2 regions of the Pseudomonas mohnii genome follow, and region 2 is predicted to be linked to the other one. Evidence: predicted binding sites of a transcription regulator. Region 2 holds the regulator's gene; the other holds the start of a gene.

The links. Region 2 encodes sigma-54, which starts transcription at its own class of promoters, with help from an activator protein. Its sites were predicted from a motif close to ANTGGCATNNANNTTGCTNT; they were not measured.
Region 1: the regulator sigma-54 is predicted to act here: its motif matches at 1,826-1,845, upstream of BLV61_RS08575 (flagellar basal body rod protein FlgF).

Annotation. Positions count from the first base shown of each region.
Region 1 is NZ_FNRV01000001.1:1,815,942-1,821,306, reverse strand. It holds gene BLV61_RS08580 (sigma-54-dependent phenylalanine hydroxylase transcriptional regulator PhhR) at 92-1,651, shown strand; gene BLV61_RS08575 (flagellar basal body rod protein FlgF) at 1,900-2,640, shown strand; gene flgG (flagellar basal-body rod protein FlgG) at 2,686-3,471, shown strand; gene flgH (flagellar basal body L-ring protein FlgH) at 3,524-4,219, shown strand; gene BLV61_RS08560 (flagellar basal body P-ring protein FlgI) at 4,277-5,347, shown strand; gene flgJ (flagellar assembly peptidoglycan hydrolase FlgJ) at 5,358-5,365, shown strand, end outside.
Region 2 is NZ_FNRV01000001.1:4,432,389-4,437,753, forward strand. It holds gene pmbA (metalloprotease PmbA) at 1-1,275, shown strand, start outside; gene BLV61_RS20560 (HPr family phosphocarrier protein) at 1,364-1,639, opposite strand; gene rapZ (RNase adapter RapZ) at 1,655-2,512, opposite strand; gene ptsN (PTS IIA-like nitrogen regulatory protein PtsN) at 2,515-2,979, opposite strand; gene hpf (ribosome hibernation-promoting factor, HPF/YfiA family) at 2,992-3,300, opposite strand; gene BLV61_RS20580 (RNA polymerase factor sigma-54) at 3,375-4,868, opposite strand; gene lptB (LPS export ABC transporter ATP-binding protein) at 5,053-5,365, opposite strand, start outside.

The DNA of each region.
Region 1 (5,365 bases), 2.6 Mb from region 2:
GTGTGTCATTTGACATCAAAATCGCCTGTTGCTACGCCATCGCCAGCAGGCTGGCTCCCACAGGTCAATCATCGTTTATCAGGCCTTTTATATGCGTATCAAAGTCCACTGCCAGAATCGCATTGGCATCCTGCGCGACATTCTCAACTTGCTGGTGGGGTACGGAATTAACGTCGCTCGTGGGGAAGTGGGCGGTGAGCATGGCAACGCCATCTACCTGCATTGCCCGAACCTGATCAACATTCAGTTCCAGGCTTTGCGTCCGAAATTCGAGGCCATCGCCGGGGTTTTTGGCGTTAAGCGTGTAGGGCTGATGCCCAGCGAGCGTCGGCACATGGAGCTCAATGCCTTGCTCGGCGCCCTGGAGTTTCCGGTGCTCTCGATCGACATGGGCGGCTCCATCGTGGCGGCCAACCGCGCAGCTGCGCAATTGCTCGGGGTGCGCGTCGATGAGGTGCCGGGGATACCGCTGTCGCGTTACGCCGAAGATTTCGACTTGCCGGAGTTGGTGCGCGCCAACAAATCGCGGATCAATGGGCTGCGGGTCAAGGTCAAGGGCGACGTGTTTCTGGCTGACATCGCGCCGCTGCAATCGGAGCATGACGACAGCGAAGCCATGGCCGGTGCGGTATTGACGCTGCATCGCGCCGACCGGGTGGGTGAGCGTATTTATAACGTGCGCAAACAGGAGCTGCGCGGCTTCGACAGCATCTTCCAAAGCTCGAAAGTGATGGCGGCGGTGGTGCGTGAGGCGCGTCGCATGGCGCCACTGGATGCACCGCTATTGATAGAGGGCGAAACCGGTACCGGTAAAGAATTGCTGGCGCGTGCCTGTCACCTGGCCAGTCCTCGTGGTCAGTCACCGTTGATGGCGCTCAACTGCGCCGGTCTGCCGGAGTCCATGGCCGAGACTGAATTGTTCGGCTACGGCCCCGGTGCTTTTGAAGGTGCGCGGGCTGAAGGCAAGCTCGGTCTGCTGGAGCTGACGGCGGGCGGTACGCTGTTTCTCGATGGCGTTGGGGAAATGAGTCCGCGTTTGCAGGTGAAATTGCTGCGCTTCCTGCAGGACGGTTGCTTCCGTCGTGTAGGCAGTGATGAAGAGGTTTATCTCGATGTGCGAGTGATTTGTGCGACCCAGGTCGATTTGTCCGAGTTGTGCGCCCGCGGAGAGTTTCGTCAGGACCTGTATCACCGCTTGAACGTGTTGTCGCTGCACATCCCGCCGCTGCGCGAATGCCTCGACGGTTTGGCGCCGCTGGTGGAGCACTTCCTCGATCAAGCCAGTCGACAGATCGGTTGCCCGTTGCCAAAACTCGCGCCGGCGGCCATGGAACGACTCAGTCATTACCATTGGCCGGGCAACGTTCGGCAGTTGGAAAACGTGCTGTTTCAGGCGGTGTCCCTGTGTGAGGGCGGTACGGTCAAGGCCGAGCATATTCGCTTGCCTGATTACGGTGTGCGTCAGCCCCTTGGCGATTTTTCCCTCGAAGGTGGGCTGGATGAGATTGTCGGGCGCTTCGAAAAGGCAGTGCTGGAGCGGCTGTATTCCGAGCATCCGAGCAGTCGGCAACTGGGCAAGCGGTTGGGGGTTTCCCACACCACCATTGCCAATAAGTTGCGTGATTATCAGGTTGGCAAAGACAACGCCTGATCCTGTGGCGAGTTAGCAAGCTCCCTCGCCACAGGGGGCTGTTCTGCTACAACAGGTCAAGCCTTGCCACCCACCGGCATAACACCGCCGGTTTTTCGTCTCTGATACAAACCCTCCGCGCCTGCTCAATCCCTCAAGTCCTTTGTTTGCCGGGTCTTGCCGTGCCAGGAACAAGTTGGTCTGCAAATTGCTTGTGGCTCATCAGTACAGCAGTGGGCGGCAAACGTCCGGCAGGCAGAGGAAAGATTGTGGACAAGTACCTTTATGTGGCAATGACCGGCGCCAGCCAGAATGCCCTGGCGCAAAAGGCTCATGCCAACAACCTGGCGAACATCTCCACCAACGGCTTCCAGAAAGACCTGGAGCAGGCGCGTTCGATGCCGGTGTTCGGTGACAGCTTTCCGGCGCGTGCGTTTGCGATGTCCGAACGCCCGGCCACGGACTTTTCACCGGGTGCCCTGGTGGAAACCGGTCGCGACCTCGATGTCGCCGTGCAAGGCAACGGCTGGCTGGCCGTGCAGAACCCTGATGGCGGTGAAAGCTATGTGCGCACCGGCAGTCTGGTGGTTGACGCCCTGGGCGTATTGCGGGCCGGCAACGGCATGCCGGTCATCGGCAATGGCGGGCCGATTGCCGTGCCGCCAGAGCAGCAGATCGAAGTGGGCGAAGACGGCACCATCAGCATCCGCGCGATGGGTGAAGGCCCGCGCGTGATGGCCGAAGTCGACCGCATCAAGCTGGTCAATCCGGACATCAAGAACATGACCAAAGGCCTGGACGGTTCGATCCACACCAAGGACGGTCAGCCGGCGCAAGCCGATGCCAACGTCAAGCTGGTGTCCGGGTTCCTCGAGTCGAGCAACGTCAACGCCGTGGAAGAGATGACCTCGGTGCTGGCCTTGTCCAAGCAATTCGAGCTGCACATCAAGATGATGAACACCGCCAAAGACGACGACCAGGCCATGGCTCGGGTCTTGCAGATCAGCTAACTATCAGAACGTCGCGCCGTAAAACAGGCGCACGAGGAGAATCGAATGCTTCCGGCTCTATGGGTTGCCAAAACCGGTCTGTCCGCCCAGGACACGAACCTGACCACCATCTCCAACAACCTGGCCAACGTGTCGACCACGGGTTTCAAACGTGACCGCGCCGAGTTCCAGGATCTGCTCTATCAGATCAAGCGTCAGCCAGGCGCCCAGTCGACCCAGGACAGCGAACTGCCGTCGGGCCTGCAACTGGGTACCGGTGTGCGCATTGTCGGCACCCAGAAGAACTTCACCGCCGGCAGCTTGCAAACCACCGAGCAGCCGCTGGACATGGCCATCGATGGTCGCGGTTTCTTCCAGATTCTGCAGCCTGACGGCACAACGTCCTACACCCGTGACGGTACCTTCCACCTGGACTCCAATGGCCAGATCGTCAACGCCAGCGGGTTTGCCCTGGAGCCGGCCATCGTCATTCCGAACGATGCCCAGACCTTCACGGTCGGTCGCGATGGCACCGTGTCCATCACCGTTGCCGGCAACCCGGCTGCCCAGGTGATCGGCAACCTGCAAACCGCCGACTTCATCAACCCGGCCGGCCTGCAGGCCGTGGGTAACAACCTGTTCCTGGAAACCGCCGCCAGTGGTGCGCCGCAAGTCGGTACGCCAGGCCTGGCCGGTTTCGGCACCACGCTGCAGAACACTCTGGAAACGTCCAACGTCAGCACCGTTGAAGAGATGGTCAACATGATCACCACTCAGCGCGCCTACGAGATGAACTCCAAGGTGATCTCCACCGCCGACCAGATGCTCTCGTTCGTAACGCAGAATCTGTAATCAAGTCTATGAGGCGGCCATGAGGCCGCCTGCAACACCGTGAGGTAGGGTCATGAATCGCTTCGTTTCCGTTCTGGCATTGACTGGAGTCACCGTGCTCGCGGGCTGTGTGCCGTCGACACCCAAGCCCAATGATCCCTACTATGCCCCGGTGTTGCCGCGCACGCCGCTGCCGGCTGCCGCGAACAACGGCTCGATCTACCAGGCCGGTTTCGAACAGAACCTCTACGGCGACCGCAAGGCGTTTCGGGTCGGTGACATCATCACCATCACCCTGAACGAGAAGACCCAGGCCAGTAAAAACGCCAACTCGCAGGTGGCCAAGAACAGCAAGACCGGCATCGGCCTGACGTCGCTGTTCGGTTCTACGCCCAATACCAACAACCCGTTTGGTAGTGGCGACCTGAGTCTGAGCGCCAGTTACGAAGGTGACCGTGCGACCAAAGGCGACAGCAAGGCAGCCCAGGGCAATACCCTGACCGGCTCGATCACCGTGACCGTCGCCGACGTGTTGCCCAACGGCATCATTGCCGTGCGAGGCGAGAAGTGGATGACCCTCAACACCGGGGATGAACTGGTGCGGATCGCAGGGCTCGTGCGTGCCGATGACATCGCTACCGACAACACTGTTTCGTCGACTCGCGTCGCCGATGCGCGCATCACCTATTCGGGCACCGGTTCGTTTGCCGATGCGAGTCAGCCAGGCTGGTTCGACCGTTTCTTCCTCAGCCCGCTGTTCCCTTTCTAGGTGGCTTTTTTGGTGAGCAAGTTGAACTTCAAGCACCTGATCGCAGCTGCGCTGTTGATGTCCTTGTCGCTGGGTGCTCAGGCCGAGCGGCTGAAGGATATCGCCAGTATTTCCGGCGTGCGTTCCAACCAATTGATCGGTTACGGGCTGGTGGTCGGGCTTAACGGCACCGGTGACCAGACGACGCAAACCCCGTTCACCCTGCAGACCTTCAACAACATGCTCTCGCAGTTCGGTATCAAGGTACCGCCGGGATCGGGCAACGTGCAGTTGAAGAACGTCGCGGCCGTGTCGATCAGTGCTGACTTGCCAGCGTTCGCCAAGCCGGGACAGCAGGTCGACATCACCGTTTCGTCCATCGGTAACTCCAAGAGCCTGCGTGGCGGTACCTTGCTGCTGACGCCGCTCAAGGGTATCGACGGTAACGTCTATGCCATCGCCCAGGGCAACCTGGTGGTGGGCGGTTTCGATGCTGAAGGCCGCGACGGTTCGAAAATCACCGTCAACGTTCCGTCGGCCGGTCGCATCCCGGGCGGAGCCTCGGTCGAGCGAGCGGTGCCGAGCGGTTTCAACCAGGGCAACAGCCTGACGCTGAACCTCAACCGTTCCGACTTCACCACCGCCAAGCGCATCGTCGACAAGATCAACGACATGCTCGGCCCTGGCGTGGCCCAGGCCATCGACGGCGGTTCGATTCGCGTCAGTGCGCCGCTGGATCCGAGTCAGCGGGTCGACTACCTGTCGATCATCGAAAACCTCGAAATCGATCCGGGCCAGGCGGTGGCGAAAGTCATCATCAACTCCCGTACCGGCACCATCGTGATTGGTCAGAACGTCAAGGTTTCACCGGCCGCCGTGACCCACGGCAGCCTGACCGTGACCATCACCGAAGACCCGATCGTCAGTCAGCCGGGCCCTCTGTCCAATGGTCAGACAGCGGTCGTTCCGCGTTCCAAAGTCAATGCCCAGCAGGAAGCCAAGCCGATGTTCAAATTCGGCCCCGGCACCACCCTCGACGAAATCGTGCGGGCGGTGAATCAGGTCGGCGCGGCCCCGGGTGACTTGATGGCGATCCTCGAAGCTCTGAAGCAGGCCGGCGCGTTGCAAGCCGATCTGATCGTGATCTGAGGACGGCATCGTGGATAT
Region 2 (5,365 bases):
GAAGCCAGGCGCCAGGGGGCCAGTGCCTGTGAAGTGGCGGTGTCCCTGGAGCAGGGCCTGTCGACCACGGTGCGCCAGCGCGAAGTCGAAACCGTCGAATTCAATCGTGATCAGGGATTCGGTATCACCTTGTACGTTGGTCAGCGCAAGGGTTCGGCCAGCACCTCGGCCAGCGGTCCAGAGGCGATTCGTGAGACCGTAGCCGCCGCCTTGGCCATTGCCAAACACACCTCGGAAGACGAAGCGTCGGGCCTGGCGGATGCTGCTCTGATGGCGCGTGACGTTCAGGATTTCGACCTGTTCCACCCATGGGATATCACGCCGGAGCAGGCAATCGAGCAGGCGCTGACCTGTGAAGCGGCCGCATTTGCTGCCGACAGCCGGATCAAGAATGCCGATGGCACTACGCTGAGTACCCATCAAGGCTGCCGTGTCTATGGCAACAGCCACGGTTTTATCGGCGGTTATGCATCGACCCGGCACAGCCTGAGCTGCGTGATGATCGCCGAGGCCGATGGTCAGATGCAGCGCGATTATTGGTATGACGTGAATCGCCAGGGCAATTTGCTGGCTGATCCGGTGAGCATTGGCCAGCGTGCCGCACAACGGGCGGCAAGCCGTCTCGGCGCGCGTCCGGTGCCAACCTGCGAAGTGCCAGTGCTGTTTTCCGCCGAGTTGGCCGGTGGTTTGTTCGGCAGCTTCCTGTCGGCGATTTCCGGCGGCAGCCTGTACCGCAAGTCATCGTTCCTTGAAGGCACCCTGGGTCAGAAGCTGTTTCCTGAATGGCTGACCATCGATGAGCGTCCGCACTTGATGCGTGCCTTGGGCAGCGCGGCCTTCGATGGCGATGGTCTGGCGACTTACGCGAAGCCGTTCGTTGAAAAGGGCGAGCTGGTGTCCTACATCCTCGGTACTTACTCCGGTCGCAAGCTCGGCATGCCGAGCACCGCGAATGCCGGAGGCGTGCATAACCTGTTCGTCACCCATGGTGATGAAGATCAGGCGGCCTTGCTGCGTCGCATGGGGCGTGGCCTGCTGGTGACCGAATTGATGGGGCAGGGCCTGAACATGGTCACGGGCGACTACTCCCGTGGCGCGGCGGGTTATTGGGTCGAGAACGGTGAAATCCAGTTCGCGGTCCAGGAAGTGACCATTGCCGGCAACATGCGTGACATGTTCAAGCAGATCGTTGCCGTGGGTAATGACTTGGAACTGCGCAGCAATATCCGTACGGGATCGGTACTGATCGAGCGGATGACGGTGGCAGGCAGCTAAACTCCCCTGTTACAAAAAAGGCGCACCACCTGATGGGGGGTGCGCCTTTTTTTGTGGGCTATCGAGCGGGTTTGGCCTCGATACGCGTTTACTCGCCTTCGTCGAAATAGCGGTTGATCAGGTCTTTCAACGCATCCAGCGCCTTTTGCGCGTCTTCGCCTTCGGTGTTGATGTAGATTTTGGTGCCCTTGCCAGCCGCGAGCATCATCATTGCCATGATGCTTTTGCCGTCGACCGTAGATTCTGGAGTGCGTCCGACTCTGATCGTGCAGTCCTTGAATTCACCGGCGACTCCGACGAATTTTGCAGAAGCACGGGCGTGCAGGCCCAGCTTGTTGATGATTTCGATTTCCAGAGCAGGCATCGCGGTGTGAATCCTTTAGCTGAGGTCGCGGTGGCGAACCTGGACGTTCTTCAGGGATTGTTGCAGCGTCTTGCCCAAGCGTTCGGTTAGGTAGACGGAGCGGTGATGTCCGCCCGTGCAGCCAATGGCAATGGTGACATAGGCGCGGTTGCTGGCGGCAAAGCGGGGCAGCCATTTGAGCAGATAGGTGGAGATGTCCTGGAACATCTCTTCCACGTCCGGCTGGGCTGCCAGGTACTCGGCAACCGGTTGATCAAGCCCGGACTGCGCCCGAAGCTCGGGTTTCCAGTAGGGATTGGGCAGGCAGCGCACGTCGAATACCAGGTCGGCATCCACGGGCATGCCACGCTTGAAACCAAAGGACTCCACCAGGAACGCTGTACCGGGTTCCGGCTGGTTCAGCAGGCGCAGCTTGATCGTATCCCGCAGCTGGTACAGGTTGAGGTTGGTGGTGTTGACTTTGAGATCGGCAAGGTCGGCTATGGGGCCGAGCAGGCTGGTTTCATCGTTGATCGCTTCAGCCAGCGAACGATTGGCACTGCTCAGCGGGTGACGACGACGGGTTTCCGAAAAACGCTTGAGCAAGGTTTCTTCGTCGGCATCCAGGTACAGAACGTCGCACTGGATATGCCGGCTGCGGACTTCTTCGAGCAATTCGGGGAATCGCGACAAGTGACTGGGCAGGTTGCGTGCATCAATGGACACGGCCACCAGCGGCTGTGCCAGTTCGGTGTGGATCAATGCGCGTTCGGCGAGTTCCGGCAGCAACCCGGCGGGAAGGTTGTCGATGCAGTAGTAGCCACTGTCCTCGAGTACATCAAGGGCGGTGCTTTTACCTGAGCCGGAGCGGCCACTGACGATGATCAAGCGCATGGTTACTGACCGTTTTGCTCGTCCAGGACAACCTGATACAAGGCTTCATTGCTCGGGGCGCTGCGCAGTTTTTCGCGCACTTCCTTGCGGTCGAGCATGCTGGCAATTTGGCGCAAAAGTTCCAGGTGCGCATCGGTAGCGGCTTGCGGGACCAGTAGAACGAACAACAGGTCAACCGGTGCGCCGTCGATGGCGTCGAAATCTATGGGGGCATCGAGGTGCATCAGGGCACTGATGGGTGAGGAGCAGCCCTTCAGGCGACAGTGGGGAATGGCGATGCCGTTGCCAAAACCCGTCGAGCCGAGTTTTTCACGGGCAATCAACGCCTCGAAGACATCTTGCATCTCCAGATCCGGCACTTCCCGGGCGATCAGGTTGGCAATTTGTTCGAGGGCTTTCTTTTTACTGCCGCCCGGCACGTTCACAAGGGAACGGCCGGGGGTCAGGATGCTTTCAAGTCGGATCATGGGTTGGGGGTGTTAACGACCGGTAGCGCCCTGGAGGAGGCTCTGGGTCTTTTCCTTATGCTTTTTGAGTTGTTTATCCAGCTTGTCGGTCAGTGCGTCGATCGCCGCGTACATATCGGTATGTTCCGCGTTCGCGACCACTTCATTGCCGGGAATATGCAGCGTGGCTTCGATTTTCTGCTTCAACTTTTCGACGGTCATCGTGACCTGTACGTTGGTAATCTTGTCGAAGTGCCTCTCTAACCGTTGGAGTTTTTCGCCGATGTAGGTGCGAAGAGGTTCGGTCACTTCCAGTTGGTGTCCACTGATGTTGACTTGCATACAGCTTCTCCTTCGTTGCCAGTGCATAAAGCGGTAGATCAAATGATCTACCACTGGAACGCTGTGGCGTGGCTCTACATCAACCGCTTGCGTTCGCTCGAAGGCGCGATCCCCAGGGATTCGCGGTACTTGGCGACGGTGCGGCGAGCCACCTGAATGCCTTGTGCCTCCAGTAAACCAGCGATCTTGCTGTCACTCAACGGCTTTTTCTGATTTTCCGCGGCAACCAGTTTTTTGATGATCGCGCGGATCGCCGTGGACGAGCATTCGCCGCCTTCGGAGGTGCTGACATGGCTGGAGAAAAAGTACTTCAGTTCATATATGCCCCGAGGGGTATGCATGAATTTCTGTGTGGTCACCCGTGAAATTGTCGACTCGTGCATGCCAACCGCCTCGGCGATGTCATGCAGGACCAACGGTTTCATGGCTTCGTCGCCGTGCTCCAGGAAGCCGCGCTGATGCTCGACGATCTGGGTGGCAACTTTCATCAGGGTTTCATTGCGGCTTTGCAGGCTCTTGATGAACCAGCGGGCTTCCTGCAACTGATTGCGCATGAACGTGTTGTCGGCGCTGGTGTCGGCGCGACGCACGAAACCGGCGTACTGGGCGTTGACCCGAAGACGCGGTACCGATTCCTGGTTGAGTTCCACCAGCCAGCGTTCGTTGTCCTTGCGCACGATCACGTCGGGAACCACGTATTCGGCTTCAGTGGATTCGATTTGCGAGCCCGGGCGCGGATTGAGGCTTTGAACCAGTTCGATCACCTGGCGCAGCTCATCTTCCTTGAGCTTCATGCGGCGCATCAGCTGGCTGTAATCGCGACTGCCGAGCAAGTCGATGTAGTCGGTGACCAGGCGCTTTGCTTCGGCGAGCCAAGGGGTTTTGGCCGGCATCTGGCGTAATTGCAGCAGCAGGCATTCGCCCAGGTTGCGGGCGCCGATTCCGGCGGGTTCGAATTGTTGGATGCGGTGCAGGACGGCTTCGATTTCGTCCAGCTCGATGTCCAGCTCCGGGTCGAAGGCTTCGAGTATCTCCTCGAGCGTCTCGTCCAGGTAGCCCTGATTGTTGATGCAGTCGATCAGGGTCACGGCGATCAGGCGATCGGTGTCGGACATGGGCGCCAGGTTCAATTGCCACAGCAAATGGCTTTGCAGGCTTTCACCGGCCGATGTGCGGGTGGTGAAATCCCACTCGTCGTCATCGTTGCTCGGCAGACTGCTGGCGCTGGTCTGGTAAACGTCTTCCCAGGCGGTATCGACGGGCAGTTCGTTGGGGATACGCTCGTTCCAGTCGCCTTCCTCGAGGTTATCAACCGTCGGTGCGCTTTCCTGGTAGGAGGGTTCCTGAATGTCGGGGTTGGGTTTCTGTTCGGCGTTGTCGGCCAAGGGGTCGCTGTTATCGAAGTCGTCGCCTTCTTCCTGGCGTTCGAGCATCGGATTGGACTCCAGGGCCTCCTGGATTTCCTGTTGCAGGTCCAGGGTCGACAATTGGAGCAGGCGGATGGCCTGTTGCAGCTGCGGTGTCATCGTCAGCTGCTGGCCCATTCTCAAGACTAGCGATGGTTTCATGGCAGGGGCTAAACACCTTATTCGCCGGCGCACATGCGCCATCCACTACAGGGCGCCGGAGCGCCAAACATAAGCAAATTATATGCCTGAAACTGAAGTGTTTGCCTAGAGCGCTGTAACAATAAAAAAGTGTTGATTTTTTATCGAGACAAGCGCTCGGTCGACTAGCCAGACACCTCGGTGCTTACAGGCGGAACTCATGGCCCAAATACACTTCCTTGACCAGATCGTTGGCCAGGATGGTTGCAGCGTCGCCTTCGGCGATCAATTGGCCATCGTTGACGATGTAGGCGGTTTCACAGATGTCGAGGGTGTCACGGACGTTGTGGTCGGTGATCAGCACGCCAATGCCCTTGGCCTTGAGGTGATGGATGATCTGTTTGATGTCGCCCACCGAAATCGGGTCCACGCCGGCGAAGGGCTCGTCGAGGAGGATGAATTTCGGGTTGGTGGCCAATGCCCGGGCGATTTCCACACGGCGGCGTTCGCCACCGGAC